DNA from 3 places in the Methylobacterium sp. CCH7-A2 genome. Region 2 is predicted to be linked to each of the others. Evidence: predicted binding sites of a transcription regulator. Region 2 holds the regulator's gene; each other region holds the start of a gene.
The links. The regulator LexA, encoded in region 2, represses DNA repair genes until DNA is damaged. The targets are predictions, from matches to a motif close to TGTTCNNNNTGTGTTCNG.

Region 1 (10,269 bases), on a different contig from region 2:
TCGACGAACTGGCCGTCGGTGAGAGCGCCTCGCTCCAGCGCAGTGTCGGACGCGACGACATCGACCTCTTTGCCGCCGTCTCGGGCGACCTCAACCCGGCGCATCTCGATGCCGGCTTCGCCGCGGGCGAACGCTTCGGCCATATCGTCGCCCACGGACTATGGACCGGGGGCCTGATCTCGGCCCTGCTCGGCACCCGCCTGCCCGGCCCGGGCACCATCTATCTCGGTCAGGACCTGCAGTTCCGCCATCCGGTGGCGCCGGGCGACACCATCACCGCCACCGTCCGGGTCCGCGAGAAGCGCGCCGACAAGCGCATCGTCGTCCTCGATACCACCTGCACCAACCAGGACGGGGCACAGGTGCTGGCCGGCACCGCCACCGTGATCGCGCCGCAGGCCAGCGTCGCCTGGCCGAGCCCGCATCTGCCCGAGGTCGCGCTGCGTCGGCACGACCGCTATGACGCCTTCGTGCGCGACGCCCGTGCCCTGCCCTGGCTGCGCGTCGCGGTGATCCATCCCTGCTCGCCGGAGGCGATCATCGCCGCCGTCGAGATCCGCGACGAGGGCCTGCTGGCGCCGATCCTGGTCGGGCCGGAGGCGAAGATCCGGGCCGCCGCCGAGGCCGCCCGCGTCTCGCTCGACGGCATGCCGATCGAGGCCGTCGAGCACAGCCATGCCGCCGCCGCGCGCGGTGTCGAACTCGCCATGGCCGGCAAAGTCTCGATCCTGATGAAGGGCAGCCTGCACACCGACGAACTGCTCGGCGCGGTCGTCGCGGCCGGTTCGGGCCTGCGCACCGAGCGCCGCGTCAGCCATGTCTATGCGATGAGCGTGCCGGCCTATCCCAAGCCGCTGATCGTCACGGACGCCGCGATCAACATCCTGCCGACGCTCGAGCAGAAGCGCGACATCTGCCAGAACGCCATCGACCTGCTGCACACGCTCGGGATCGCGGAGCCGCTGGTGGCGGTCCTCGCCGCGGTCGAGACCGTGAATGCGCGGATGCCCGCGACGCTCGACGCCGCGGCGCTGACGGTGATGGCCGCCCGCGGCCAGATCACCGGCGCCCGCGTCGACGGGCCGCTCGCCTTCGACAATGCGATCAGCCCCGAGGCCGCCCGCACCAAGGGCATCATCTCGCCCGTCGCCGGCCAGGCCGACATCCTGCTGGTGCCCGATCTCGAGGCCGGCAACATGCTGGCCAAGCAGCTGATCTATTTCGCCGGCGCCGACGCGGCCGGCCTGGTGCTCGGCGCGCGCGTGCCGATCGTCCTGACCAGCCGCTCGGATTCGCTCAAGACCCGCATCGCCTCGGCCGCGCTCGCCAAGCTCGTCGCCTCGCGGCGCGGGCCCGGCATTCCCGCCAAGGGAGCCGGTGCGTGATGGGGAGTGACGACGGCCGCATCCTGCTGACCTTCAATGCCGGCTCCTCCACGGTGAAGCTCGGCCTGTTCGCGCTCGGGCCGCAGGGCCCGCGGCGCATCGGCAAGGGCATGATCGACTTCCGCCGCGCGCCGCTGCGCTTCGAGCTGACGGAGGGACCCGACCGTTTCGACATCGCCCTGGAATCCGGGCCAGGAGAGGAACTGGACGACGTGCTGAGCGAAGCGCTGCGCCGGCTCTCCTGGCATGTCGATCTCGACGCCGTCGCGGGCATCGGCCACCGCATCGTCCATGGTGGCGACGGTTTCGCCGGTCCCGTCCGCATCGACGAAGCGGTCGTGACCGCGCTCGAAGCCCTGACGCCGCTGGCGCCGCTGCATCAGCCGCAGGGCCTGCGGCTGGTCCGGGCCGTCGCACGCCTGCGGCCCGGCCTGCCGCAGACCGCCTCCTTCGACACCGCCTTCCACCGCAGCCAGGCCGACCTCGTCCGCCGTTTCGCGATTCCCCGTGCGCTGCACGACCAGGGCATCAAGCGCTACGGCTTCCACGGCCTGTCCTACGCCTTCGTCGCCGCCGAACTCGCCCGCCGGCGCCCCGATCTCGCCGAGGCAAAGGTCGTCGTCGCCCATCTCGGCAGCGGCGCCAGCCTCTGCGCGCTGGAAGGCGGCCTCAGCCGCGACACCAGCATGGGCTTCTCGGCGCTGGACGGCATCCCGATGGCGACACGCTGCGGAGCGATCGACGCGGGCGTGCTGCTGCATCTGCTCGGGCCGAGGGGCCAGAGCGTCGCTGAGGTCGAGGACCTGCTCTATCGCCGCTCCGGCCTGCTCGGGGTCTCCGGGATCAGCGCCGACAGCCGCGAACTGCTCGACAGCGAAGCGCCGGAAGCCGCGGAAGCGCTCGATCTCTTCACCTTCCGGATCGCCGGCGAGGTCGCACGGCTGGCGACGACGCTCGGCGGGCTCGATGCGCTGGTCTTCACCGCCGGCATCGGCGAGCACCAGCCGCGCATCCGCGCCGCGATCGCCCGCCGCCTCGCCTGGCTGGGGCTCACGCTGGACGAGAGCGCCAACGCCGGCAACGCCGCGACGATCTCGGCGCCGGGCAGCCGCGTCGAAGCCTTCGTCATCGCCACCGACGAGGAGCAGATCATCGCCGAGGAGGCCTGCGCGCTCCTCGGCGCCGCCTGAACCGGCTCAGGCCAGCCGCTCCAGCGCACCGCGCAGCAGCGAGACCATCTCCTCGATCTGGGAGGGCTCGCAGATCAGCGGCGGCGACAGCGCGATAACGTCTCCGGTGACGCGGATCAGCAGCCCCTTCTCGAAGCAGTCCACGAAGGCCTCATAGGCGCGCGCGCCGACGGCGCCGGGCCGCGAGGCCAGTTCGATGCCCGCGACGAGGCCGATGGTTCGGATGTCGATGACATGCGGCACGCCGCGCAGCGCATGCAGCGCCTCCTCCCAGAGCGGCGCAAGAGCCTGCACCCGCGTCAGCAGCCCCTCGCCGGCATAGATGTCGAGCGTGGCGAGGCCCGCCGCGCAGGCCACCGGATGCCCGGAATAGGTGTAGCCGTGGAACAGCTCGATCGTGGCTTCGGGCCCGTTCATCAGCGCGTCATGGACCTTGCGCGCGGCGAAGACGGCGCCCATCGGGATCGTGCCGTTGGTGATGCCCTTCGCGGTCGTCATCAGGTCCGGCATCACGCCGAAATATTCACTGGCGAAGGGGGTGCCGAGTCGGCCGAAGCCGGTGATGACCTCGTCGAAGATCAGCAGGATGCCGTGGCGCGTCGCGATCTCGCGCAGCCGCTCGAGATAGCCCTTGGGCGGCACCAGAACGCCGGTCGAACCCGCCATCGGCTCGACGATCACCGCCGCGATCGTCTCCGCCCCGTGCAGCGCGACCAGCCGCTCGAGATCGTCGGCGAGTTCGGCGCCATGGTCGGGCTGGCCCTTGCTGAAGGCGTTGCGCTCCAGATCATGCGTATGACGCAGATGGTCGGCGCCCGGCAGCAGCGGGAAGACGCGGCGGTTGTTGACCAGCCCGCCCACCGTGATGCCGCCGAAGCCGACGCCGTGATAGCCGCGCTCGCGACCGATCAGCCGCGTCCGCGTGCCCTGGCCGATGGCGCGCTGATAGGCGATCGCGATCTTCAGCGCGGTGTCGACCGATTCCGAGCCCGAGCCGGTGAAGAAGATCCGGTCGAGCTTGCCGGCGCCCTCGCCCGGCGCGATCGCCGCCAGCCGCTCGGCGAAATCGAAGGCGATCGGATGGCCCATCTGGAAGGACGGCGCATAGTCGAGCGTCGCGAGCTGGCGCTCGACGGCTTGCGTGATCGGCTGGCGGCCATGGCCGGCATTGACGCACCAGAGGCCGGCCGTGCCGTCGATGACCTTGCGCCCGTCCTCGGTGGCGTAGTGCATCCCCTGCGCCGAGGCGAGCAGGCGCGGCGCCGCCTTGAACTGCCGGTTGGCGGTGAAGGGCATCCAGTAGCTGTCGAGCGAACGGGCGTTCTGCAGGGCCTGCGGTGGCGTGGCGATGGTCATGGGTGATCTCCTCTTCCGGCAGGGAGCACCGTTTGACCAATCCGAACAAGTCTGTTTCGGATTTCCAGCAAGCGCTTGTTTTTGCTGAAAACAAAGTGAGAATGGTGCGGATATCGACCAGGGAGACCACGCCCCCGTGAGCGACACCGACATCGGCGCGCGGCTGCGCTATCTGCGCACCCGCCACGGGCTATCGCAGCGGGCGCTGGCGAAGCGTGCCGGCGTGACCCATTCCACCGTCTCGCTGATCGAATCCAACGGTGTGAACCCCTCCGTCGGCGCGCTGAAGCGCATCCTCGACGGCATCCCGATCGGCCTCTCCGAATTCTTCGCGCTGGAGCCGGACCGCCCGCGACAGGCCTTCTACCGCGCCGACGAACTGGTCGAGATCGGCAAAGGCGGCATCTCCTACCGCCAGATCGGCGAGAACCTCTTCGGCCGCGCCCTGCAGATCCTGAAGGAGCGCTACGAGCCCGGCACCGACACCGGCCGCGTGCCGCTCTCGCATGATGGCGAGGAGGGCGGCATCGTGCTCTCCGGCCGGCTAGAGGTCTCAGTCGACGACGAGCGGCGCATCCTCGGCCCCGGCGACGCCTATTACTTCGAGAGCCGCCGGCCGCACCGCTTCCGCTGTGTCGGCCCGGTCGCCTGCGAGGTCGTCAGCGCCTGCACGCCGCCCTCGTTCTGATCGAGGTTCTTGACCACCACCCGTCACGCGCCCACCTTGAGCTTCAGTGACTAGAGCTTTGGAGTGAGCCGATGCCGACCGCAACTGTCGAGCGCGTGATGCCGATCGGGGCGCTGGCCGAGCGCACCGGGGTCAAGGTCGAGACCATCCGCTATTACGAGCAGGTCGGCCTGCTGCCGCCGCCCGAACGCTCGGGGGGCAACCAGCGGCGCTATGGCCGGCGCCATGTCGAGCGCCTCGCCTTCATCAAGCATGCCCGCGACCTCGGCTTCGCGGTCGAGGCGATCCGCGCTTTGCTCAGGCTCTCCGACAATCCAGCCATGGCCTGCGACGAGGCCCATGCCATCGCGGTGGCCCATCGCGACGAGGTCCGCCGCAAGATCGCGCGGCTGCGCTCGCTTGAGGCCGAGCTGGAGCGCATCGCCGCGACCTGCTCCGGCGGCGTCGCTGCCTGCGACTGTGCCGTCATCGAGGCACTGGCCGACCATGGCCGCTGCAGCCACGCCGCGCATTGACGCTGCGGCTCTCGCCCTCACCGGGCAAGAGCTCCCAACGTCGCCTGTGGAGAAGCGCAATCCCGGGCTGCAACAACCCGCGCGGGCATTGCGGCCAAAGCCCGTCGAACGCTAGCCTCGCCTCAATTCTGTCGGGAGCCACTATGTCCAGCGACTTCGCCACGCCGCCCGGCCTGAGGCATCGCCAGATCGCGGTCCGTGACACGACGCTGCATGTTGCCGAGGTCGGTTCCGGGCCGCCGGTGCTGCTGCTGCATGGCTGGCCGGAGTTCTGGGCGACCTGGCTGCCCCTGATGAACCGGCTCCATGGCGGCTTCCGGCTGATCGCGCCGGATCTGCGCGGATTCGGCGACAGCGCCAAGGCGGCCGCCCCCCGCAGCGATGTCGGCGCCAACAGTCATGCCGACGACATGGCGTCGCTCGTCGTCGCGCTCGGCCTCGACTCGGTGGGCGTGGTCGGTCACGACGTCGGCGCCTATGCGGCCCAGGCGATGGCCCGGCGCCATCCTCAGCTCGTCGAGCGGCTGCTCTTCTTCAACTGCCCGACCCAGAGCATCGCCGGGCGCTGGGTCCATGACGGCCATGTCAACGAGGTCTGGTACCAGTCCTTTCAGCAACTGCCGCTGGCGGAGGCGCTGATCGGGCTCAGCCGGCAGTCCTGCGCGCTCTACTTCTCCCATTTCCTGACGCATTGGTGCCATCGCAAGGATGCCTTCGATCCGGCGCTGGAACTCTGGATCGATAATTTCATGAAGCCTGGCAATCTGCGCGGCGGCTTCGACTGGTATCGCAGCCAGAATGCCGCGCGGCTGGCGGCGATCGACGGACATCCGACGCCCTCGGTGCGCATCCACCAGCCGACGCGGGTGCATTGGGGCCGCCATGACCCCGTGCTGAAGTCGGAATGGGCCGCCTATGTGCCCGAACATTTCGACGACGCAGAGATCACCTTCTGCGAGAGCGCCGGTCATTTCGTCCATGTCGAGGCGCCCGACGAGGCGGCAGAGATCTTTGCCGATCTCTTCGGCTGAGCGCCGCCTGCTCTTCAGACCCTCGTTTCCCGACGAACCATGCCTAGATAGGCTCTGCGGCGGATGACGGGCGTCCGGTGCGCGACCATCGGAGGACAGGCGATGCCGAGACAGCGATCCCGACCCGGAAGGCGCAACGCGGCCCGACTTGCAGGCTGCGAGAACAAACCCCGATTCCCACCGCGTCAGCGATTCGGGCCCGCTTCGTTCGGGACTCGTTCCGCCTCCTAGTTCCTGCTGGCACCATGCCGCAGCGGCCCGCTTGAGGGACGCCCGGCCCGGCACTCACCACGATCGGCGTCGGCCTTGCTCCCTCCACGCTCCCTGCCGCCTTCGGCCCGCTCCAACGGCGTCACCGCCGTCCTCGGGCCGACCAATACCGGCAAGACCCATCTCGCCATCGAGCGGATGGTCGCCCATCCGACGGGCATGATCGGCCTGCCGCTGCGCCTGCTGGCCCGCGAAGTCTATCAGCGCGTCGTCGAGAAGGCCGGTGTCGAGGCGGTGGCGCTCGTCACAGGCGAGGAGAAGATCAAGCCTGCGCGCCCGCGCTTCTGGGTCTGCACCGTCGAGGCGATGCCGCGCGATCTCGCGGTCGATTTCGTCGCCATCGACGAGATTCAGCTCGCCGCCGATCTCGACCGCGGCCATGTCTTCACCGACCGGCTCTTGAACCGCCGCGGCCGCGCCGAGACCATGCTGATCGGCGCCGGGACGATGAAGCCGGTGATCGAGCAGCTCATCCCCGGCGTCAACGTGGTGACGCGTCCGCGGCTCTCGCAGCTGATGTTCGCCGGCGACCGCAAGATCACAAGGCTGCCGCCGCGCTCGGCCATCGTCGCCTTCTCGGTCGAGGAGGTCTATGCCATCGCCGAGCTGATCCGCCGGCAGAAGGGCGGCGCGGCGGTGGTGCTCGGCGCGCTCAGCCCGCGCACCCGCAACGCGCAGGTCGAGATCTACCAGTCGGGCGACGTCGACTATCTCGTCGCCACCGACGCGATCGGCATGGGGCTCAACCTCGATGTCGACCACATCGCCTTCGCCGCCGACAAGAAATATGACGGCCACCACTTTCGGAAGCTGCACCCCGCCGAGTTCGGCCAGATCGCCGGCCGGGCCGGGCGCCATCTGCGGGACGGCACCTTCGGCACCTCGGGTCGCTGCCCGGCTTTCGAGGCCGATCTCGTCGAGGCGATCGAGAATCATCGCTTCGAGCCGATGCGGCAGCTGCAATGGCGCAACACGGATCTCGACTTCCGCTCGGTCGCCCAGCTTCTCGACAGCCTGAACCTTCAGCCGGGCGAGGCCGGGCTGACGCGCGCTCTGATCGCCGAGGACATGAACACGCTGGAGATCCTCGCGCGCGATCCCGACATCAAGGCGCTGGCGCAAGGCAGGCCGGCGGTCGAGAGGCTCTGGGAAGTCTGCGGGCTGCCCGATTATCGCAAGATCGCACCGCAGCAGCATGCCGACCTCGCGACCACCCTCTATCTGCGCCTGATGCGCCATGGCCGACTCGATATCGACTGGTATCGCACCCAGCTGGCGGCTCTCGACCGCACCGATGGCGAGATCGACACGCTCTCCGCACGCATCGCCCAGGTCCGCACCTGGACCTTCGTCGCGAACCGCCCCGACTGGTTGCCCGATCCTGAGCATTGGCAGGGGGTGGCGCGTCTTGTAGAGGACAAGCTCTCGGACGCTCTGCACGAGCGTCTGGCCAGCCGATTTGTCGACCGGCGCACCAGCGTGCTGCTGCGCCGTTTGCGGGAGAATGCGATGTTGGAGGCTGAGGTCACCACGACGGGCGACGTGCTCGTCGAGGGCCAGCACGTCGGAATGCTGCAGGGCTTCCGCTTTACGGCGGACCCGAAGGCCGGCGGGCCGGAGGCGAAGGCCTTGAACCTGGCCGCCCTGAAGGCGCTGGCGAGCGAGATCGAGGCACGCGCCGCGCGCGTCGTCCTCGCCGCGGACGACGCCTTTGTGCTCTCGCATGACGGGCTGCTGCGCTGGGTCGGCGAGCCGGTCGCCCGTCTCGTCGCCGGCGAGAAGGCGATCGAGCCGCGGCTGCGCCTGCTCGTCGAGGAACATCTCACGGGTCCGGCCCGCGAGCAGGTCGAGGCGCGGCTGCAGCTCTGGCTGAAGAACCACATCACCCGCCTGCTCGGCGCGCTGCCGCTGCTGGAGGAGGCCTCGACCCTCACCGGCATCGCCCGCGGCATCGCCTATCAGGCGGCCGAGGCGCTCGGCGTGCTCGAGCGCGCCAAGGTCGGCGAGGAGATGAAGGCGCTCGACCAGGAGGGGCGCGCCGCGCTGCGCCAGCTCGGCATCCGCTTCGGCGCCTTCCACCTCTATCTCCCGGCCCTGCTCAAGCCTGCGCCCCGCGCGCTGGCCGCCCAGCTCTGGGCGCTCAAGCATGGCGGCCCCGAATTGTCGGGGCTGGACGACATCGCCCATCTCGCCGCCTCGGGCCGGACCTCCTTCCCGGTCGACAAGGCGGTGCCGAAGGGGCTCTACCGCGCCGCCGGCTACCGCGTCTGCGGTGAGCGGGCCGTGCGCGTCGACATTCTGGAGCGCCTGGCGGACCTGATCCGTCCTGCCATCGCCTACCGCCCCGGCGTCACGCAGGGCACCCCGCCTGCGGGCTCGGCCGATCAGGACGGCTTCGTCGTCACCGGCGCGATGACCTCCCTCGTCGGCTGCGCGGGCGAGGATTTCGCCTCGATCCTGCGCTCGCTCGGCTATGTCTCGGTCAAGCGGCCGGGTCCCGCCATCACCGTGCCGCTCGCCGCGGCCCCCGTGAAGCCCGCGGCTGCCGAGACCGTGGCCGAAGCGCCCGTCGAAGCCGGTGAGGCTGTCGCCTCCGGCGAGACGGTCGAGGCGCAGGCCCCTGCGACAGCCACCGACCTGGACCAGGCGGCGGCGGACGTCGTCGCCTCGGACGCGCCGGCTGCCGAGACGCCCGACGCCCCGATCCTGACGGCGCAGGAGCTGGAGCCGGCCCCAGAGCCCGTGCCGGCCGATCTGCTCTCGGCCCTGCCCGCGACGGCGGCGGAACCGGTCGCCGAGCCTGCCGCAGAGGCGCCCGCCGCCGCCCCGGCGGCTCCGGCCGAACCCGAGATGATCGAGGTCTGGCGCCCGCACCGCCACCAGGGCGGCCGGCGCCCCGAGCCCGCGCGCGGTGCCCGCGAGGGCGCCCCCGGCGAGCGCCAGCCCGGCGGACGCCGCGGCGACCGGCCCAACCGCGGCCCGCGCCCCGGCGGTCCGCGCCGCGAGGGCGAGGCACCCGTCCCCGCCCAGGCCGCCTCCGGCGATGCCGCAGCCGCGACGCCCCGTCCGGAGCGTGAGCCGCGTCGCGACGACCGGCGGCAGGATCGGCGCGACGACCGGCGCGGACAGCGGCCTGACGGCCCGCGCCCGGAGGGTGGCGGCCGGCCGGAGCAAGGCCGTGGCCCTCGGCCCGATTTCAAGCGCGACGGACGCCCCGGTGGCGGCGGCCAGCGCCGCGACGACCGCGGCGGCGAGCGCTTCCAGCAGCCGCCGCGCCCGCGGCCGGCCGATCGCGAGCCCGATCCGGATTCGCCCTTCGCCAAGCTGGCGGCTCTCAAGGCCCAGATGGAAGGCCGCAAGGGCTGACGCAATGCCGGGCCGCCCCTGAGACGCGATGCGCGAGGACCGCCAAAGGCTCGACAAATGGCTCTGGTTCGCGCGCTTCGCCCGGACGCGCCCCGCCGCGGTGCGTCTCGTCGAGGAGGGCCATGTCCGCCTCGACGGTCGCCGGATCCTCAACCCGGCCCAGGGGCTGAAGCTCGGCGACGTCCTCACCCTGGCCTTGCCGCACGCTACCGCCGTGGTGCGGGTTATCGGCCTTGGCGAGCGGCGCGAGGCGTATGAAAGGGCAAAACTGCTTTATGAACGCCTCGACGAGGGCGGGCGCGGCGATCCGCCTCTTGCCGAGGACGAGGGCGGCAGCTAAAACGAAATTCATTTGTACACAAACGATCCCCGCGGAAGCTCGGCGGGGTGCGCCGTGGCGGGACGGGACAAAAGAGAGGGTCCTGCTCTCGGGACGACCCAAACGGTCTTGAACCGGACGGGTTTGAG
Region 2 (10,269 bases):
CCGACGAGCAGCTGCGCGCCACGGCCGCCTTCCTCGGCGGGCTCTTCGACGTCGACCGCTCGCTCTGGTTCCCGATGCTGATCGTCGTCGACGAGGCGCAGCTCTTCGCGCCGGTGATGGCGGGCGAGGCCTCCGACGAGGCGCGACGGCTCTCGCTCGGTGCCATGACCAATCTGATGTGCCGCGGTCGCAAGCGCGGGCTCGCCGGCGTCATCGCGACGCAGCGCCTCGCCAAACTCGCCAAGAACGTCGCGGCGGAAGCGTCGAACTTCCTGATGGGCCGCACCTTCCTCGACATCGACATGGCGCGAGCCGCCGATCTGCTCGGCATGGACCGGCGCCAGGCCGAGATGTTCCGCGACCTCGAGCGCGGGCAGTTCGTCGCGCTCGGTCCCGCCCTTTCGAAGCGGCCGCTGCCGCTGCGGATCGGCTCCGTCACCTCGGTCGACCGCGGCGGCGCGCCGGGGCTGATGCCGCTGCCCGAGCAGGCGCCCGAGGAGGCCGGCAAGCTGATCTTTACTGCCGGGGCCGACGAGCCCGCGCCGGTGAGCCGCCTGCCGCGCCCGGCTCCCCGTCCGCGCCCGGCGGTCCACGACACGCTGCGCCAGATCGAGAGCTACCGCCCGGCGCCTTCCCCCGAGCCCGAGCCGGAGATCGAGATCGAACCGGCCGAGCGCGAGGCGATCATGGCCGAGATCCTGCGCGAGCTGATGGCCGATCCAGAGGCCCGCTCGCGCCAGGTCGCGGTGCTCTACCAGGATTTCACCGTGCGCTGCCGGATGCGCCGGCTCGGCCGGACACAGCTCAGCCTCGACGAGTTTCGCCGCCGGCTCGCCGTCGCCAAGGCCGGCGCGAGCGACGAGATCACCGGCTCGGAGACCTGGCAGGCGGCGGTCGAGGCCTCGCTCTCCCTGCCCGACGATCTGCACGGGCTCTTCCTGTTCATCGCACGGGCCGCGATGGAGGGAGCGCCCTGCCCCAGCGACGCCGAGCTGGCGCAGGTCTACGGCAGCCATTCGCCGAGCCGCGCGCGCCGGCTGATCGCCTATATCGAGGAGCGCGGGCTGATCGTCTGCCATGTCGATTTCCGCGGGCAGCGGACGCTCGCTCTGCCGACGATCGGCATCGAGACGGCGCCGGGCCAGGGCTCGGTCCGCACCGCCGGGATGCCGCGGGGCGCGCGCGTCTGAGGCGCGCAACCTTGACCAGCCCGCCCCCGACCGTGCATGACCGGAGCCCGAAATCCGTGGCTCGAGCCGATGCGCATCCTGCTGATCGACAATTACGACAGCTTCACCTGGAATCTGGTCCACCTGATCGGCGGGCTCGGGGCCGAGGTCGAGGTGCGTCGCAACGATGCGCTCACCGTCGATGCGGCGCTCGCGGGCGACCATGACGCGATCGTGCTGTCGCCCGGCCCCTGTACGCCCAACGAGGCCGGCATCTGCCTCGATCTCGTCCGCGAGGGGGCGCAACGCAAGCCGATCTTCGGCGTCTGCCTCGGGCTGCAGACGATCGGCCAGGTCTTCGGCGGCGACGTGGTGCGCGCACCATTGCCGATGCACGGCAAGGTCTCGGCCGTCCAACATAGGGCGCGGGGTCTGTTCCGCGGCATCAACGGCCCGCTGCAGGCGACGCGCTACCATTCGCTGGTCGTCGCCCGCGAGACCTGCCCGGCCGATCTGACGATCGAGGCGGAGACGGAGGACGGGCTGATCATGGCGCTGTCGCATCGCAGCCTGCCGGTCCATGGCGTGCAGTTCCACCCCGAGAGCATCGCCTCCGAGCACGGCGCCACGATACTGCGCAATTTCCTCGACCTCGCGGAGCGATGGCAGCGCGACCATGCCCCCGCCGCGCTCGTCGAAGCCGACTGAACGCCGGCCCGCACAAGCCGCCTTTCCCGATCGCCCGTTTTCCGCAGAGTCATCATGGACGATTTCAAGCCCTTCATCGCCAAGGTCGCGACCGGCGCCTCGCTGTCGCGGGACGAGGCGCGCGACGCCTTCGACACCATCCTCTCCGGCGGCGTCACCAATGCGCAGGCGGCCGCCTTCCTGATGGCGCTGCGGGTGCGCGGCGAAACCACCGAGGAGATCACCGGCGCGGTCGGCGCGATGCGCGGCAAGATGCTGACGGTCGAGGCGCCCGCCGACGCCATCGACATCGTCGGCACGGGCGGGGATTCCTCGGGCTCCTACAACGTCTCGACGCTGGCCTCGATCATCACCGCCGCCTGCGGCGTGCCGGTCGCAAAGCATGGCAATCGCGCCGCCTCCTCGAAGACCGGCACCGCCGACGTGCTGATGGCGCTCGGCGTCAAGGTCGGGCTCGATCCGGCGGCGACGGCGCGCTGCATCGCCCAGGCCGGTGTCGGCTTCATGTTCGCGCCGACGCATCACGCCTCGATGCGCCATGTCGCGCCGGTGCGGGTCGAACTCGGCACGCGCACGATCTTCAACCTGCTCGGCCCGCTCTCGAACCCGGCCGGCGTCAAGAAGCAGTTGATCGGCGCCTTCTCGGAAACCTGGCTGGAGCCGATGGTGAAGGTGTTGGCGAGCCTCGGCTCGACGCGGGTCTGGGCCGTTCATGGGTCCGACGGGCTCGACGAGATCACCACGACGGGTCCGACCCGCGTGGTCTCGCTGGACAATGGCCGGATCGAAAGCTTCCAGATCTCGCCCGAGGATGTCGGGCTGGCCCGCGCCAGGCCGGAGGATCTGCGCGGTGGCGAGCCGGCGCAGAATGCCGAGGCGCTGCGTGCGGTGCTCGACGGGCAGAAGACCGCCTTCCGCGACATCGCCGCCTTCAACGCCGCCGCGGCACTGCTGGTCGCCGGCCGGGCGGGCGATCTGCGCGACGGCTTCGCGCAGGCGAATGCGGCGCTCGACAGCGGCAAGGCCAAGGCGACCTTGGCCGCCCTCGTCGCCAGCTCGAACGCGTGAGGCCCTGATGAGCGACATTCTCGCGAAGATCGAGGCCTATAAGCGCCAGGAGATCGCGGCCGCCAAACTGGCGATCCCGCAGGACCGGATCGAGGTGCTGGCGCGTGACGCCGGGCCGACGCGCGGCTTCGCCGATGCGCTGGCCGCAAAGCACACCGCCGGCCAGCCGGCGCTGATCGCCGAGATCAAGAAGGCCTCGCCCTCCAAGGGGCTGATCCGCGCCGATTTCGACCCGCCCGTGCTGGCGCGCGCCTACGCCGCCGGCGGGGCCGCCTGCCTCTCCGTCCTGACCGATGGCCCCTCCTTCCAGGGCCGGCCGGAATTCCTGCTGCAGGCGCGCGCGGCCTCCGTGCTGCCGGTGCTGCGCAAGGATTTCCTCTACGATCCCTATCAGGTCTACGAGGCGCGGGCCTGGGGGGCGGACTGCATCCTGATCATCATGGCGGGCGTCGACGACGCCACGGCGCGCGCGCTGGAGACCACCGCCTTCGATCTCGGCATGGATGTGCTGGTCGAAGTCCATGACGACGCCGAACTCGACCGCGCGCTGGCGCTGAAGAGCCGCCTGCTCGGCATCAACAACCGCGATCTGCGCGATTTCACCGTCGATCTCGCGGTGACCGAGCGGCTGGCGCCGCGCGTGCCGGCCGACCGGATCGTCATCAGCGAGAGCGGCATCTTCAGCCATGGCGATGTCGGCCGGCTGAACGGGGCCGGGGTCAGGACCTTCCTCGTCGGCGAAAGCCTGATGCGACAGGCCGATGTGACGGCCGCGACGCGCGAACTGCTCACGGGCCAGACATCACAAGCCAAGACGCAGGAGAGCGCCGCGTGAGCGCACTCAGCCATCTCGACGCGCAGGGCCAGGCGCATATGGTCGATGTCGGCGACAAGGCCGAGACCTCGCGCACGGCCATCGCCGAGGGCTGCGTGGTGATGCAGCCGCAGACGCTGGCGATCGTGCGCGCGGGCGACGCCAAGAAGGGCGATGTGCTCGGCACGGCGAGGCTCGCCGGCATCATGGCCGCCAAGCGCAGCCATGAGCTGATCCCGCTCTGCCACCCGCTGCTGATCACCAAGATCGCGGTCGATCTCGAGATCGACGAGGCCCTGCCCGGCATCCGCGTGCGGGCCGAGGTCAAGGTGAAGGGCCAGACCGGCGTCGAGATGGAGGCACTCACCGCCGTCAGCATCGCCTGCCTGACCGTCTACGACATGGTCAAGGCGGCCGACCGCGGCATGCGGATCGAGGGCATCCGGCTGACCCACAAATCCGGCGGCAAGTCAGGTGTGTTCCAGGCCGACGCCTCCCCAGGGGGACCGGTCTGATGGCGCTGACGCCGGTCCCGGTCGCGCTGCGCGCGCTGCTCGACAGCGTGCCCGGCCGCACGCCCATCGAGACCCTGCCGCTGGCGCAGTGCGCCTGGCGCGTGCTCGGGGCCGATCTCGCGGCGCTCAGGACACAGCCGCCCTTCGCCAATTCGGCCATGGACGGCTATGCGGTGCGGGGCGACGACCTCGTGCCGGGCGCCGAACTGCGCGTTCTCGGCGAATCCGCGGCCGGGCGCTCCTTCGACGGCAGCGTGGCCGCCGGCGAGGCGGTCCGGATCTTCACGGGTGCGCCGATCCCCGAGGGCGCCGACACCATCCTGATCCAGGAGAACGCCGACGGTGTCGGCTCGGCCGCGATCACCGTTCGCGAGGGCGCGCCCAAGGGCAAATTCATTCGCAAGGCCGGGCTCGACTTCAGCGAGGGCGACCAGCTGCTCGCGGCCGGCACCCGGCTCGACAGCGCCGCGCTCGGGCTCGCCGCCGCCGCTGGCCACCCCGCGCTTGCGGTGCGCCGCAAGCCGCTGGTGGCGATCCTCGCCACCGGCGACGAGCTCGTGCTGCCGGGCGAGCCGGTCGGGCCCGACCAGATCGTCGCCTCCAACTCGTTTGCGCTGGCCGCGCTGGTCGAGCAGGCGGGCGGGAGCGTGCTCGATCTCGGCATCGCCCGCGACGACCATGCCGATCTCGCCGCCAGGATCGGGCAGGCGCGGGACGCCGGCGCGGATGTGCTGGTGACGCTGGGCGGCGCCTCCGTCGGTGCCCATGATCTCGTCCAGGAGGCGCTGAAGCGCGCCGGCATGGATCTCGGCTTCTGGAAGATCGCGATGCGGCCGGGCAAGCCGATGATGACCGGCCGGCTCGGCCCGATGGTCGCGATCGGCCTGCCGGGCAACCCCGTCTCCTCGATCGTCTGCGGGCATCTCTTCGTGGTGCCGGTGATCGAGGCCCTGCTCGGCATGCCCTCGCCCGAGCGCGACCGCAGCGAGCCCGGCTTGCTCGGGCGCGACATGCCGGCCAATGACGAGCGCGAGGATTATTTGCGCTCCAGCCTCGTCCTGACCGAGGCCGGCTGGGAGGCGACGCCGTTCGAGAGGCAGGATTCCTCGATGCTCGGCCTGCTCGCGAGGGCGCAGGCGCTGGCGATCCGCCCGGTTTTCGCGCCGGCGGCCCGCAAGGGCGATCCCTGCCGCTTCATTCGTCTGCGATAGGTCGCGGGCTGGCGCATCGGCTTGCGGAACACAACGCGAACGGGTATGGTGTTCGTGATTTGTTTCGAATCTGCGATGATCGGCAGATTTCAGAGCGCCGGCGGGGATCATGCTGACACGCAAACAGTTCGAACTGCTTCGCTTCATCCATGAGCGCCTGCGCGAGAGCGGCGTCCCTCCCTCCTTCGACGAAATGAAGGACGCGCTCGACCTCAAGTCGAAATCCGGCATCCACCGCCTGATCATGGCCCTCGAGGAACGCGGCTTCATCCGCCGCCTGCCGAACCGGGCACGGGCGCTCGAAGTGATCAAGCTGCCGGATGGCGCGGGTGGTGGCCTCCAGGGCGGCGCGCGCCGCTTCAATCCCTCCATCGTCCAGGGCGGGCTCGGCAAGGAGACGCCGCCGGCCAAGGACGGGCTGCCCGGCCGGGCGCGCCCGGTGGAGGCGATGCCGGAAGACGCCCGCAACACGATCGCGATCCCTGTCATGGGCCGCATCGCGGCGGGCACGCCGATCTCGGCGATCCAGAGCCGCAGCCACAGCGTCGCCCTCCCCGCCGACATGCTCGGCTCCGGTGAGCATTTCGCGCTGGAGGTCCGCGGCGACTCGATGGTCGAGGCCGGCATTCTCGACGGCGACACGGTGGTGATCCGGCGCCAGGACACCGCCAATACCGGCGACATCATCGTCGCCCTGATCGACGACGAGGAGGCGACGCTGAAGCGGCTGCGCAAGCGGGGCTCCTCGATCGCGCTGGAGGCAGCCAATCCGGCTTACGAGACGCGGGTGCTGGGACCGGACCGGGTCAAGATCCAGGGTCGGCTTGTCAATCTGATGCGGCGCTACTGACGGGCCGGCGCTAGGGCAGGCGCTCGGTATCGGGCGCCTCCTCGGCCGGTGGCGGCCCAGCCGGGCCCGCAGTTGTCGGCGCGGGCTGGGGACGCCGGCGGCTCCAGGGCCGGTCGCCCGCATCCTGCGCCGCGTGGTTTTGCCAGCCGGAGCGAGTCCGAACCAGGGCTGTCGCGCCATCGCGCTGCAACGTCATCCGGTCGATCAGCCGCGCGCGGCAGGCCGCCGTCCAGGGAATCGGCGTCACCACCACATCGGCGCGGCGGCAATCCTCGATGATGGCGAGCCGGTCCTGCGCATAGGCGATGCTGTGGCCCTCTCTCGTCATCAGCACGCAGCCGCGCGGATCGCAGGCCGCGCCCTTGCGCAGCGACGGGTCGTCGGGCTGGCGGCCGTCGCCATCCGCCGTCAGCCATTGCTGCAGGACGAAGCGGCTCGGCTTGCCGGCGATCACGAGCAGGCCGTCCTTGCCGCGCACCGCGAGGCCCGAGCCGTCGCGCTCGATCAGGATCGCCGGCTTCTCCGGTTTGGCCGCGACGGCCACGCCGCCGACCAGCGGCAGGATCGCCAGCAGACGCAGCTTCGTCGTCCACAGCGTCGCCCAGAGCAGCGCGGCCGAAAAGCAGCCGAGCGCGGCCGGGCCGAAGGCGGCGAGCACCAGGGTCGAGTGATCGATGGTCGCGACCCAATGCGCCAGTTTGAGCACCACCTCCGAGGCCAGGCCCATGAGCCACCAGGCCGGCGCGTCCAGCCCGAAGGGATAGGCGAGCACCCCGAAGACGGCGGCCGGCATGACGAAGAGGGAGACGAAGGGCAGAGCCAGCGCGTTGCCGAGCAGGCCGAAAGGGTTGAAGGTCTGGAAATGATAGGCGCCGAAGGGCGCCGTCGCCGCCGTCGCCAGCAGGGTCGTGACGACGATGCCGGATGCGGCGACCCAGAGCGGGCGCAGCGGCCAGGGCAGTGCGGGCGGCGGCTGCAACCGGCCGCGCTCCTCCCAGCGCTCGGCAAAGGCGATCAGCGCCGCCACGGCACCGAAGGACATCTGGAAGCTCGGCCCCAGCAGCGCCTCGGGCTCGCGCAGCAGCACGATCATCGCCGCCAGCGCGAGGTTGCGCATGCTCAGCGCCGGGCGGTCGACGAGGATTGCGCCCAGCATCACCAGCGTCATGATCAGCGAGCGTACGGTGGCGACCTCCGCTCCCGAGAAGACGCAATAGGCGACCGAGCCCGCCATCGCCGCGAGCGCGGCGAGCTTCTTGACCGGCAGGCGCAGCGCCACCGTCTGTGACAGGGCGAGCAGCGCCCGCACCAGCCAGAAGATCGTCCCGGCGGCCAGCACCATGTGCAGGCCCGAGATCGAGACGATGTGGTAGATCCCGGCCGCCCGCAGATCGGCATTGGTGGTTTCGGTGATCAGCCCGCGCTTGCCGGTGACCAGCGCCGCCGCCATCGCCCCTGCCTGCCCGCCGGCGACCGAGGCAATGCGCTGGGTCAGGGCGTTGCGGGCGCCGTCGATCGCCGCCGCCAGGCGCAGATCCCAGTCGGGCGGATGCGGCGGCGGGCTGAGCGCGATCTTGCCCGAGATGCTGCCGACGGCGCCGATGCCGCGGAAGAAGGCGTCGCGCCCGAAATCATAGCCGCCCGGCCGGGCCGGCCCCGGCGGCGGCAGCAGCCGCGCCACGGCCGCGACATGGTCTCCGGGCGCCACGGTCCCGGAGCGGATGTTGACGCGCACACGCTTCGGCCAGAACGGCCGGTCGAGCCCGGCGATCCCCGTCACGCGGATGACGAGCCGAGCGCCGGCATCGCGCGCCTCCACCGATTCCACGAAGCCTGAGACCTGGCCGACGCGCGGCCGCTCCAGCATCGGGGCGGCGATCGTCGCCGTGCGCCAGGCCGCCGCAGCGAAGCCGGCAAACAGGGCGGCGACAGCGAGGCACACCCAGGCCGGCCGCGGGCGCCCCCGCAGCAGGATCGCGCCAGCCGCGGAAAGCGCGAGCCCCGTCAGCGGCGCCCAGAGCGCCGGTTCGGCATCGGCGGCGAAATAGAGCAGGATGCCGATGCCCATCGCGACCGGCAGCCAGAGGAAGAGCCGGCGCCGCTCGGCCTCGCGCGACAAGGCGGCGAGCACTGCGTCGCGCCATTCGCCCAGCGCCAGTCCGAACCTGATACCGCCGAAGCGACCGTCCGGCCGGTGCCATACGAGGGCGGCCGCCAGCGCCCCGCGCCGCGGCACCCGCTCCCCCTGCCCTGGCGGCTTCGCCGTCATGGCCTGCCCCCGTCCTGCGCCGGCGCGCCGGGCTTCGAACTGGCCCTTAACGGCGGCGGCTCAGGCATGTTACAGGGGCCGCGCCGGATGTCATGTCCGCTTCGGTACGCGCTGCGACAGGGCGTGCCGCTCGATCTTTTCCCGCCCCTTTCAGGGTCCTTCTCCCAAGGTCCCGCCGGAGCCCTGCCATCCATGAGCGACGCCGTCGTCACGCGCTTTGCGCCCTCGCCCACCGGCTTCCTGCATATCGGCGGCGGGCGTACGGCGCTGTTCAACTGGCTCTATGCGCGCCGCCATGGCGGCAAGATGCTGCTGCGCATCGAGGACACCGACCGCGAACGCTCGACCGAAGCTGCGATCGGCGCCATCCTCGACGGGCTGAAATGGCTCGGCCTCGATTGGGACGGCGAGACCGTCTACCAGTTCGCCCGCGCCGAGCGGCACCGCGAGGTGGCGCATCAGATGCTGGCCAGTGGCCATGCCTATCGCTGCTACGCCACGCCGGCCGAACTGGACGAGATGCGCGAACAGGCCAAGGCTGCCGGCAAGCCGATGCGTTATGACGGGCGCTGGCGCGACCGCGATCCCGCGACGGCTCCCGAAGGCGTCAAGCCGGTGATCCGGCTGCGCGCACCGCAGACCGGCGAGACCGTGGTGGAGGACGAGGTCCAGGGCCGCGTCGTCTGGCAGAACGAGAATCTCGACGACCTCGTGCTGCTGCGCTCGGACGGCAACCCGACCTATATGCTCGCCGTGGTGGTCGACGACCACGACATGGGCGTGACCCATGTCATCCGCGGCGACGACCACCTGACCAATGCCGCGCGCCAGACCCAGATCTACCAGGCGCTGGGCTGGAAGGTCCCGAGCATGTCGCATATCCCGCTGATCCATGGCCCGGACGGCGCCAAGCTCTCGAAGCGCCACGGCGCGCTCGGTGTCGATGCCTATCGCGAGATGGGGTACCTGCCGGTGGCGCTGCGCAATTATCTGCTGCGCCTCGGCTGGAGCCATGGCGACCAGGAGATCTTCTCGACGCAGGAGATGATCGAGCTGTTCGACCTCGGCTCGATCGGCCGCTCGGCCGCGCGCTTCGACTTCGCCAAGCTCGAGAGCCTGAACGGGCTCTATATGCGCCAGTCCTCCGATCACGACCTGCTCGACGCGCTGAAGGTGATCCTGCCTGAGATCGGGCCGGCGCGCGGCCTCGGCCCGACCCTGTCGCCCGAGCTGGAGCAGCGCTTCCTTGCCGCGATGCCGGGGCTGAAGGAGCGCGCCAAGACGCTCGTCGAGCTGCTCGACAGCGCCTACTATCTTTATGCGGCCCGGCCGCTTCAGCTCGACGCCAAGGCAGCGGCCCTGCTGGACGAGGCCGGTCGCCAGCGTCTGCCCGGGCTCGCCCAGGCGCTCGCCGCCATCAACGACTGGTCGCTCGAGGCGCTGGAAGCCGCCGTGCGCGGCTATGCCGAGGCGCATGGGCTCAAGCTCGGCCAGGCGGCGCAGCCCCTGCGCGCTGCACTGACGGGCCGCGCCATGTCGCCTGGCCTGTTCGATGTGATGGCGGTTCTGGGGCGCGAGGAAACCCTTGCTCGCCTGGCCGATCAGAGCTGAGCAAGACGCGGTGCGGACCGTCTTTCGGCTCGGTTGAACCGGGTCTGCAAATGG
Region 3 (10,269 bases), on a different contig from region 2:
GTCGTCGGGCCGGCGCAGATCGCCCCCGAGCTGGAGATTATAGGGCGGGTCGGCGAAGACGAGATCGACGCTGGCGGGCGGCAGCGCCTCGAGGGCCGCCACGCAATCGCCGAGCAGAATCTGGTCGAGCGGCAGCTCCGTGGGCAGGCCGGCCGGCTTGAGCCGGGGTGCCTTGATCGGAGACTGCAGCGCGGGCCGCCCGGTACGCGAAACCTGAATCCGGACGGCGGCGCTGGTGGTCCCGGTACGCAAAATACCCATGACGCCCCAAGACCGTTACGCAACTTGAACAGTCGCGATATTGGCCAGTCAGGGTAAAAGCCGGGTTTAGGCTTCGAAAAAAATGCGTCTCATTCTGGGGCTGCAGTTTTTGCCCAGGTTCCTGGCGGATATGGGGAATTGCTAAGGGGAGGTTAAGGCGCGGCACCATGCGGCCAGCATGAATCCCATGCCGTCATGGTCGCCCTTGTGGCGACCATCCACGCCTTGCAAGGCGGGTCGTGGACAAGGCCGATGTCGGTAGTTGCTACCTAGTCAGGGGCAAGGCGTGGATGGTCGGGACAAGCCCGACCATGACGGTGGAAACCTCCGGCGACGCTCTCGTCACCGCCGCCAGACGCCCTTCACCGGCGCGAAGGAGTAGCGGTGCTCGGGGCATGGGCCGTGAGCCTGCAGGGCGGCGCGGTGCCGCGGCGTGCCGTAACCGGCGTGGAGCGAGAAGCCATAGGCCGGATAGCGCGCGCAAAGCCGCGCCATCATCCCGTCGCGGGTGACCTTGGCGACGATCGAGGCGGCTGCGATCGAGGCGATCTGCGCGTCGCCGCCGATGACGGATTCAGCAGGACAGGCCAGCGTCGGCGGATCGTTGCCGTCGACCAGCACGAAGGCCGGGGCGAGCGCCAGCGCCGCCACCGCACGCCGCATCGCCAGCAGGGTCGCCTGGCGGATGTTGATGGTGTCGATCTCGGCGGCGGTGGCGCTGGCAATGCCGATGGCGAGCGCCGACTGTGCGATCAGCGCAAACAGCTCGTCGCGCCGCGCCGGGGTCAGGTTCTTCGAATCGTCGAGCCCCTCCGGCACCGCCTGCGGATCGAGAATCACCGCCGCGGCCACCACCGGCCCGGCCAGCGGCCCGCGCCCGACCTCGTCGACGCCGGCGAGCGGCCAGAGGCCCTCGGCGATGGCTTTTGTCTCGCGGTGGAAATGGGCGGTCATGGGCGGGGCTTATGCCGATTCGCGGCAAAGCCCATAGCGGCGATCCCTTCTCAGCCCTCCTGAGGAGCGGGCACAAATCCGCGTCACGAAGGATGTTCCAGCTGGTTCCGGAGCCTCCTGGAGCATCCTGCGAGACGCAGCCTGGCGGCTGCTCCTCAGGATGAGGGCTCGGGCAAGAGCCGATGTCCCCTCAGAACAGGCTCAGCTGCGCCTTCTCCTTCTCCGGCTTGACAAAGAGGTCGTTGCGCAGGCGCGTGCGGGTGCCGTTGAAGCCCAGCCGCTCAGCCGCCATCTCGAAGCGCCGGCCGATCATCCAGGCATAGGGGCCGGAGCCGACCTGGCGCTGGCCCCAGGCGGCGTCGTAATCCTTGCCGCCGCGCGTCGAGCGGATCAGCGAGACGACATGGCGCAGCTTGTCGGGGTGATGGGTCAGGAGCCAGTCCTGCACGAGATCCTTCACCTCCAGCGGCAGGCGCAGCAGCACATAGCCGGCCTCCCGCGCGCCGGCCGCCTTGGCGGCATCGAGGATGCGCTCGATCTCGTGCTCGTTGATCGCCGGGATGATCGGCGCGACCAGCACCGTCACCGGAATGCCCGCATCCGACAGACGCTTCACCGTTTCCAGCCTTTTCGCCGGCGAGGCGGCGCGCGGCTCCATGCCGCGCGCGACCTTGGGGTCCAGCGTTGTGATCGAGATCGCGACCTTGGCCAGCCCCTTCGCCGCCATCGGCGCGAGGATGTCGATGTCGCGCTGGACCAGCGCCGACTTGGTGACGATGCCGACCGGGTGGTTGAACCTCGCCAGCACCTCGAGGATCTGGCGCATGATGCGCAGCTTCTTCTCGATCGGCTGGTAGGCGTCGGTGTTGGTGCCGATCGCGATGGTGCGCGGCTGGTAGGACGGGGCCGAGAGTTCCTTCTCCAGCAGCAGCGCGGCGTCGGGCTTGGCGGTCAGCTTGCTCTCGAAGTCGAGCCCCGGCGACAGGCCGAGATAAGCGTGGCTCGGCCGCGCGAAGCAGTAGACGCAGCCATGCTCGCAGCCGCGATAGGGGTTGATCGAGCGGTCGAACGAGATGTCCGGGGAATCGTTCTTCGTGATGATGGTGCGCGGCTTCTCGACCGCAACCTCGGTCCTGAACGCCGGGAGTTCGCCGAGCGAGCCCCAACCGTCATCCTCGCTGATGCGCTGCTCGGCCTCGTATCGGCTGCCGGGATTGATCGTCGCGCCGCGACCGCGCCGGCGCTCGGGATCGATGCGGTGGCCGGCATAGGCCAGCGGATCGACCGGCGCGACGCGCGCCGAGACCGACATCGGCGTGGCACCGGCCTGTTTCAGCGGCTGGGCCGAAATCGGCCGCGAAGAGGGCCTGCTCTGGAGCATGGCGCTGAACGTCCTTCGAAAATCCCCGGGAATCGGCGATTTCTGCGTCGTTTAATGTGAACATAAAGGGAACGAATTGCAAGCGACAGGATTGCGACATGCTGCGCTGCGACATAAGGAGGCGCATGCTCACCGCGGTCATACGCAGCGCTGGCTCGACCGAGGCCCTCGCGGCCACTTTTTCCGTCCTGATCCCGGCGGTGGCCGACGGATTCCTCGGCCATGCCGTCGTTCTCGATGCCGTGGGCGACGCCACGGTGGAGCGCCTCGCGGATGCGACCGGAGCGAGCTATCTGCGCGCCGGCGGGTCGGAAAGCTGGCCGGCGGGCGCGGCCCAGGCACGGGGCGACTGGCTCCTGCTGCTGGAAGAAGGCGACCTGCCGCAGGCGCACTGGCCGCAAGCCGTGGAGCGCCATCTGCTGATGGCGCCGGACAGGCCGGCGCTGATCCCGCTCAAGGGCTTCGCCCAGTCGCTGCGCGAGCGCGCCGGCCTCTCCTTCGGACCGCACCGGTTGCGCGCTGGGCTCGTCCTGCCTAAGGGCCATGCGCTCGCCGGGCGCCTCGGCGGGGCGCCGCAGCGCTTGGCCGTCGGGCGGGAGCGGGCCGCGGGATGATGCGCGGCCGGCTTGCGCCGGCGAGCGCAGCGCCGCACAGTCGCGCATGGCCGTCAAACCCCTCGCAGATCTGATCGACGACCTGCTCGCGCCCGCGCTCGCCGCGCAGGGATTCGCCGGGCGGGCGATCGTCGCGCTCTGGCCGGAGATCGTCGGCGAGCGGCTGGCCGCCCGCACGCGCCCGCTCAAGATCGACTGGCCGCGGCGGCGCCCGGCACCCGGCGAGATGTCCGACCCCGCGACGATGGTGGTGCGGGTCGAGAGCGCCTTCGCGCTCGAGATGCAGCAGCTCGGGCCGATCGTGATCGAGCGGGTCAACACCCATCTCGGCTGGCGGGCCGTCGGCAAGCTCGTGCTGAAGCAGGGGCCGGTGGACGCGCCGGTGGTGGCCACGACCGCGCCGGCAGCCGATCCCGCCCTCCTGGCGCGGATGGAGCGCGAGGTCGCCGGCGTCGAAAGCGAGGCGCTGCGGGCCAGCCTGGCGCGGCTCGGCGCCCATGTCGCGCAACGGGCAGCGCGACAGCGCTCCGACACAGCTTCGTGAGGGATGCGCGGCGGCGCGGTGACGATCTTGCCACAATCCTCCGCGCCTCTATAGGACCGGCAACCGGGCCTTGGCCCATGACATTCGCATTCCAGGAACCACGACGATGACGAACAGGCGACAGCTTATGACCGCGACGGCCGGTCTCGCGGCGGCCGCGATGCTCGGCGCTCCCGCAGCGCGGGCCCAGGCCGACCTCCTGACGCCCGGCCCGCTCGGCGATGTCTGGCTCGGCTCGCCGGACGCCAAGGTCACCATCATCGAATACGCCTCGCTGACCTGCGGCCATTGCGCCACCTTCCACAAGGACACCTGGCCGGCCCTAAAGGCGAAGTACATCGACACCGGCAAGGTGCGCTTCACGCTCCGCGAATTCCCGCTGGACCCGCTGGCGACAGCCGGCTTCATGCTCGCGCGCTGCAACGGCAACGACAAATATGTCGCGATGACCGACCTGCTCTTCGCGCAGCAGAAGGTCTGGGCCTTCACCGACAAGCCGGTCGATGCGCTGTCGACCATGGTCAAGCAGGCCGGTTTCACACAGGATTCCTTCGAAGCCTGCTTGAAAAGGCAGGATATCTATGACGCCGTCACGGTCGTGAAGGATCGTGGGGCCAAGGCCGGGGTGGATTCGACGCCGACCTTCTTCATCAACGGGCAGAAGCGTTCAGGTGCGCTCTCGATCGCCGAATTCGACAAGATCCTCACCCCGCTCCTGGGGGGCTGAGGGCGGCTGGCTTGTTTCCTTCTCCCCTCGGGGGAGAAGGTGGCAGCGCGAAGCGCTGACGGATCAGGGAAAGATGGCTCGCCCGGACACGGCGCCCTCATCCCCCTGCCGAGACCTTCTCCCCCAACGGGAGAAGGGAACGCTCACATGCAGCTGACGCGCCTCAGGCTCACCGGCTTCAAGACCTTCGTCGAACCGACGGAGTTTCTGATCGAGCCCGGACTGACCGGGATCGTCGGCCCCAATGGCTGCGGCAAATCCAATCTCGTCGAAGCCCTGCGCTGGGTGATGGGCGAAAGCTCGTTCAAGAACATGCGCGGCTCGGGGATGGACGACGTCATCTTCGCGGGCTCGAACGAGCGCCCCGGCCGCAACATGGCGGAGGTCGCGCTGACGCTGGACAACAGCGACCGCAAGGCTCCTTCCGCCTTCAACGAGACCGACGTTCTGGAGGTCACGCGCCGGATCGAGCGCGAGGAGGGCTCGACCTATCGCGTCAACGGCAAGGAGGTGCGCGCGCGCGACGTGCAGCTGCTCTTTGCCGATGCCGCGACGGGCGCGCGCTCGCCGGCCCTCGTCCGGCAGGGCCAGATTTCCGAAATCATCTCCGCCAAGCCGCAGTCGCGCCGGCGCATCCTGGAAGACGCCGCCGGCATCGCCGGTCTGCATGGCCGCCGCCACGAGGCCGAGCTGCGGCTGCGCGGCGCCGAAGAGAACCTGACGCGGCTGGAGGATGTGCTCGGCGAGATCGACGGGCAGATCGAGGCGTTGCAGCGGCAGGCCCGCCAGGCCTCGCGCTATCGCAGCCTCGCCGCCGATATCCGCCGGGCCGAGGCGACGCTGGCGCTGCTCGCGCATCATCTCGCGCGGGCGCAGGAGGCCGAAGCCGGGCGCGCGCTGGAGGAAGCGGTGCGCATCGTGACGGAGCGCACCGGAATTCAGGCCGAGGCGGCGCGGAAACAGGCGATCGCCGCCCATGAGCTGCCGGCCCTGCGCGAGGGCGAGGCCGCCGCGGCGGCCGGGCTGGTGCGGCTGAAGCGCGGTCTCGACGAACTGGAGGCGGAAAACCGCCGGGCCCGGCAGCGGGCGGAGGAGCTGGAGCGGCGGCTGGCGGAACTGCAGGGCGATCTCGGCCGGCAGGAGAACGTGGCGCGCGATGCCGCCGAGAGCCTCGCGCGCCTGTCGCAGGAAGACGCGGCCCTCGCCGGCGATGGCGATGGGGCAGCCCAGAGCGCGGAAGCTGCCTCGGCCGTGCTGGCGGAGGCGGAAGCCGCACTCGCCCAGGCGGAGGCCGCGCATGCGGCGGCCCAGGGCGCGCTCTCGGAGCTTTCGGCGCGGCGCGGCGCGCTGGAGCGGGCCCTGCGCGAGACGAAGGAGCGCGAGGCGCGCGCGGTGCATGAGCGCGACAGGCTGCTGCGCGACCAAGCGGCGCTCGACGCCGGCAGCGCCGCCCTGCCGCTGGAGCCCTTGCAGGCTGCCGTCGCCGCCGCGGACCTTGCGCTTCGCGGGGCGGATGCGGCAGCCTCGGAAGCCCGGACGGCGCTGGCCACAGCACGCGAGCGCGAAACCCAGTCGCGGGCGCCGCTCGCCGAGGCCGACCGCCTGGCGCAGCGGCTCGACACGGAAATCCGCACGCTGCGCAAGCTGCTGGCTCCGGCGAGCGCGGAGCGCTGGCCCGCCATCCTCGATTCGCTGACCGTGGCGAAAGGCTACGAGATCGCGCTCGGTGCGGCGCTGGGCGACGATCTCGATGCCGCGACCGACCCCGCCGCGCCAAACCACTGGCACGATACCGGCGCAGGCGAGAGCGACCCGGCCCTGCCGGGCGGGGCCGAGCCGCTGGCGGCGCATGTCGCGGGGCCGGCGGCGCTGCGCCGGCGGCTGGCGCAGATCGGCGTCGTGGCGCGGGGTGATGGGCCGCGCCTGCGCGCCGCCTTGAAGCCGGGGCAGCGGCTGGTCTCGCGCGAGGGCGACCTCTGGCGCTGGGACGGGCTGACCGGAGCGGCCGAGGCGCCCTCCCCCGCCGCCCGCCGCCTCGCCGAGAAGAACCGCCTCGGCGATCTCGAACAGGCGGCGCAAGCCGCGCAGGAGGTTGCCGCGCGAGCCCGCCGGGCGCTGGACGAAGCCATCGGCGAGGCGCGGACCGCAGCCCAGGCCGAGGCGGCGACGCTCGAAGCCGCGAAGCTGGCGCGCCGCGCGCTCGACCAGGCGCGCGAGACGCTGGCCGCCGCCGAGCGCAAGGCCGGCGAGGTCGCGGCCCGCCGCTCGGCGCTGAGCGAGGCGATCGACCGGCTCGGCCGCGGCATCGCGGAAATGGCTGCCGAGGCGGCGCGGCAGCAGGAGGCCGTCGCCGCCCTCCCCGCGACGGCGGCGCTCGAGGCGTCGCTGCTCGAAGCGCGCGTCCTGCTGGGCGAGCGGCGGATCGCCGCCTCCGATGCGCGGGCCCGCGTCCAGACGCTGCGGCGCGAGGCGGAACTGCGCGCCCAGCGCCGCCAGGCGATCGCCGCCGACATGCAGGCCTGGCGCGAGCGCGCCGCGCGCAGCGGCCAGACGGCCGAGGAGACGCGGCGTCGCATCGAAACGGTCTCGACCGAGCGGGCGGCGCTGCTGGAGGCGCCCGACACCTTCCTCACCGAGCGGCGGCGCCTGCTGGCGGAGATCGAGAGCGCCGAGGCACAGCGCCGCGCCGCGGCCGACGCCCTGGCGCTCGGCGAAGCCGCGCTGGCGGAGGCCGACCGGCAGGCGCGAGCGGCGCTGGAGGGACTGTCGGCGGCGCGCGAGACGCGGGCGGCGGCCGAAGCGCGGCGCGAGGCGGCGCGGCAGCGCGTCGCCGATGTCGCGCGCCAGATCGAGGAGGTGCTGGAGACGAGCCTCGACCGGCTCGGCAGCCTCGCCGGGCTGAAGCCGGGCGACACGCCGCCCGAGCAGGCGGAGGTCGAACGTCGGCTCGCCGGGCTGAAAGCCGAGCGCGAGCGGCTCGGTGCCGTCAATCTGCGGGCCGAGGACGAACTGGCCGAGGTCAAGGGCAAGCGCGAGGGGCTCACCGCCGAGCGCGACGATCTCAGCGAGGCGGTGCGCCGCCTGCGCCAGGCGATCGGCGCCCTCAACCGGGAGGGGCGCGAGCGCCTGCTCGCCGCCTTCGAGATCGTCAACGGCCAGTTCCAGCGGCTGTTTTCGGTGCTGTTCGGCGGCGGCACGGCCGAGCTCAAGCTGGTCGACGCGGAAGACCCGCTCGATGCGGGGCTGGAGATCTTCGCCCGCCCGCCGGGCAAGAAGACGCAGGTCATGACCCTGCTTTCGGGCGGCGAGCAGGCGCTGACGGCGACCGCGCTGATCTTCGCCGTGTTCCTGACCAACCCGTCGCCGATCTGCGTGCTCGACGAGGTCGACGCGCCGCTCGACGACGCCAATGTCGAGCGCTACTGCGACCTGCTCGACGAGATGGCGCGCGACACATCGACCCGCTTCATCCTGATCACCCACAACCCGATCACCATGGCGCGGATGGACCGGCTCTTCGGCGTCACCATGGCCGAGCGCGGCGTCAGCCAGATGGTCTCGGTCGACCTCGCGACCGCGGAACGCATCCGCGAGGCGGTCTGAGCGCTGAAAAAAGGCCACAATCGCCTTCGCAATGCGGCAAGAATGTCGGTATTCTCCGAATTTATAAGCTTTCCAATGCCTTAGCCGGCATTCGCCCGCCTTGACAGCATCCGGGGCGGGCAATAAAGGAGGCCGTGCTGACGACGGCTCGATGCGCGGGGCGCGGACAGGGATCGTGTGGCTTTTTGCAGGATCGTGGCCATTTCACGATCATGGAGGAGCTGCTGCCATGGCCGAACCCGACAAAAACGCCTCAGACTCGGAGTTGCGCGCAAGACTGGGGTCTCTGAAGGCCGCCCTCGGGCGGGCCGAAGAGGCCGAAAAGCCGGGCGCGAGCCCGGCCGGAGAGGACGGTGCCATGGCTGGCGCGATGTCCTCCGGTCTGCGCGCCGCGACGGATCTCGCAGGCGGCATCATCGCAGGCGCCCTGATCGGGATGCTGGCAGACCGGTGGCTGGGAACCTCTCCGTTCCTGCTGATCATCTTCCTGGTGATCGGAGCCATCGCGGGGCTGCGCTCCGTCTATCGGCTCGGTTCGCGTCCGACCTCCGGGTCCAAGGGCGGCGGGACGAAAGACTGACCGAGGCTGGCGGCCGGAAGGCCGCACGACAAGGGGCTGAAACGACATGGCGGCTGGCGGCGGAATCGATCCGATCCACCAATTCGAGATCAAGCCGATCATCGGCTTGCGGCCGTTCGGCCTCGACCTGTCCTTCACCAATGCCTCGCTGCTGATGGTCGCCATCGTCGCCGTGATCTCGGCGATCATGATCTATGGCTCGAGCCAGCGTTCGGTCGTCCCCGGCCGGCTGCAGTCGCTCGCCGAGATGATCTACGAATTCGTCGCCTCCACCGTCACCGGCGTGATGGGCAAGGAGGGCATGACGTTCTTCCCGCTCGTCTTCTCGCTGTTCATGTTCGTCCTCAGCGCGAACATGCTCGGCATGATCCCGGGCTCCTTCACCGTGACCAGCCACATCATCGTCACGGCCGCCTTCGCCTTCCTGGTGATCGGTACCGTGCTGGTCTACGGCATCGTCAAGCACGGCAGCCACTTCTTCGGCCTGTTCGTGCCGTCGGGCGTGCCGGGCTGGCTGCTGCCCTTCATGGTCCTGATCGAGGCCGTCTCCTTCGTCTCGCGCCCGATCTCGCTCTCGCTGCGTCTGTTCGGCAACATGCTGGCCGGCCACATCGCGCTGAAGGTCTTCGGCGGCTTCGTCGTCGCCCTGCTCGCCGCCGGCGGCGCCGCGACGATCATCGCCCCGCTGCCGCTGCTGCTGGCCGTCGCGCTGACCGCCCTCGAGTTCCTCGTCGCCTTCCTGCAGGCCTATGTCTTCGCGATCCTGACCTGCGTCTATCTCAACGACGCTCTGCACCCCGGCCACTGAGCCGGGCAGAGTTCGCGAGACCCTCCCACCCGCCATCACCTTTTCACACTGGAGAAAGACCATGGATCCCGTTGCAGCCAAGTACATCGGCGCTGGCCTCGCCTCGCTCGGCATGGGCCTCGCCGCCATCGGCGTCGGCACCATCTTCGGCAACTTCCTCTCGGGCGCGCTGCGCAACCCCTCGGCGGCCGACGGCCAGTTCCCGCGCGCCTTCATCGGCGCGGCGCTCGCCGAAGGTCTGGGCATCTTCGCCTTCGTCGTGGCGCTCGTCCTGCTCTTCGTGGTCTGACGCGATTCTCGACCACCCGCCTTCCCGTCGCGCCCGATCGCCGCTTGGCTGGATCGGGCGCGACTTTTCGAATTCCTTCTGAAAGGCAGCCCATGCCGGTTCGATCTTCACGGTCCGTCAGGCAAGGTTGGGCCGGCTTCGTCGGCTCCGTGCTGACCGCCACGCTGGTGGCCGGGGCAGCCCAGGCCGCGACACCGTCCCTGAGCGGCGAGAAGGCCGCCTTCCCTCCCTTCGACGTCACGACCTTCGCGGGTCAGCTGTTCTGGCTCGCCATCACCTTCGGCGCGCTCTACTGGCTGATGTCGACCATCGCCCTGCCCCGCGTCGGCGCGATCCTCGAGGAGCGCGCGAGCACCATCGCCCGCGATCTCGACAATGCCGCCAAGATGCAGGCCAAGGCCGAGGAAACGGCCCTTGCCTATGAGGCGGCCCTGACCGAAGCGCGCAAGAACGCCCAGGGCATCGCCCAGGCCTCGCGCGATGCCGGCGCCAAGGCCTCCGAAGAGCG

Region 1: a site for LexA is predicted at 6,371-6,388, ahead of AX750_RS04835 (helicase-related protein). Genes of this name have one in related genera too.
Region 3: a site for LexA is predicted at 2,653-2,670, ahead of AX750_RS24435 (PA0069 family radical SAM protein). Genes of this name have one in related genera too.

Annotation. Positions count from the first base shown of each region.
Region 1 covers NZ_LSKN01000069.1:15,842-26,110, reverse strand. The annotation lists gene AX750_RS04865 (bifunctional enoyl-CoA hydratase/phosphate acetyltransferase) at 1-1,385, shown strand, start outside; gene AX750_RS04860 (acetate/propionate family kinase) at 1,385-2,575, shown strand; gene AX750_RS04855 (aspartate aminotransferase family protein) at 2,582-3,931, opposite strand; gene AX750_RS04850 (cupin domain-containing protein) at 4,068-4,619, shown strand; gene AX750_RS04845 (helix-turn-helix domain-containing protein) at 4,715-5,134, shown strand; gene AX750_RS04840 (alpha/beta hydrolase) at 5,278-6,165, shown strand; gene AX750_RS04835 (helicase-related protein) at 6,472-9,801, shown strand; gene AX750_RS04830 (RNA-binding S4 domain-containing protein) at 9,830-10,141, shown strand.
Region 2 covers NZ_LSKN01000289.1:147,833-158,101, reverse strand. The annotation lists gene AX750_RS21970 (ATP-binding protein) at 1-1,190, shown strand, start outside; gene AX750_RS21965 (aminodeoxychorismate/anthranilate synthase component II) at 1,227-1,877, shown strand; gene trpD (anthranilate phosphoribosyltransferase) at 1,932-2,945, shown strand; gene trpC (indole-3-glycerol phosphate synthase TrpC) at 2,953-3,780, shown strand; gene moaC (cyclic pyranopterin monophosphate synthase MoaC) at 3,777-4,274, shown strand; gene glp (gephyrin-like molybdotransferase Glp) at 4,274-5,485, shown strand; gene lexA (transcriptional repressor LexA) at 5,595-6,335, shown strand; gene AX750_RS21935 (ComEC/Rec2 family competence protein) at 6,346-8,604, opposite strand; gene gltX (glutamate--tRNA ligase) at 8,797-10,215, shown strand.
Region 3 covers NZ_LSKN01000308.1:154,024-164,292, reverse strand. The annotation lists gene AX750_RS24445 (site-specific DNA-methyltransferase) at 1-261, opposite strand, end outside; gene AX750_RS24440 (ribonuclease HII) at 604-1,215, opposite strand; gene AX750_RS24435 (PA0069 family radical SAM protein) at 1,406-2,527, opposite strand; gene AX750_RS24430 (hypothetical protein) at 2,722-3,210, shown strand; gene AX750_RS24425 (DciA family protein) at 3,257-3,754, shown strand; gene AX750_RS24420 (DsbA family protein) at 3,915-4,481, shown strand; gene smc (chromosome segregation protein SMC) at 4,629-8,084, shown strand; gene AX750_RS24410 (AtpZ/AtpI family protein) at 8,314-8,664, shown strand; gene AX750_RS24405 (F0F1 ATP synthase subunit A) at 8,711-9,472, shown strand; gene AX750_RS24400 (F0F1 ATP synthase subunit C) at 9,534-9,761, shown strand; gene AX750_RS24395 (hypothetical protein) at 9,854-10,269, shown strand, end outside.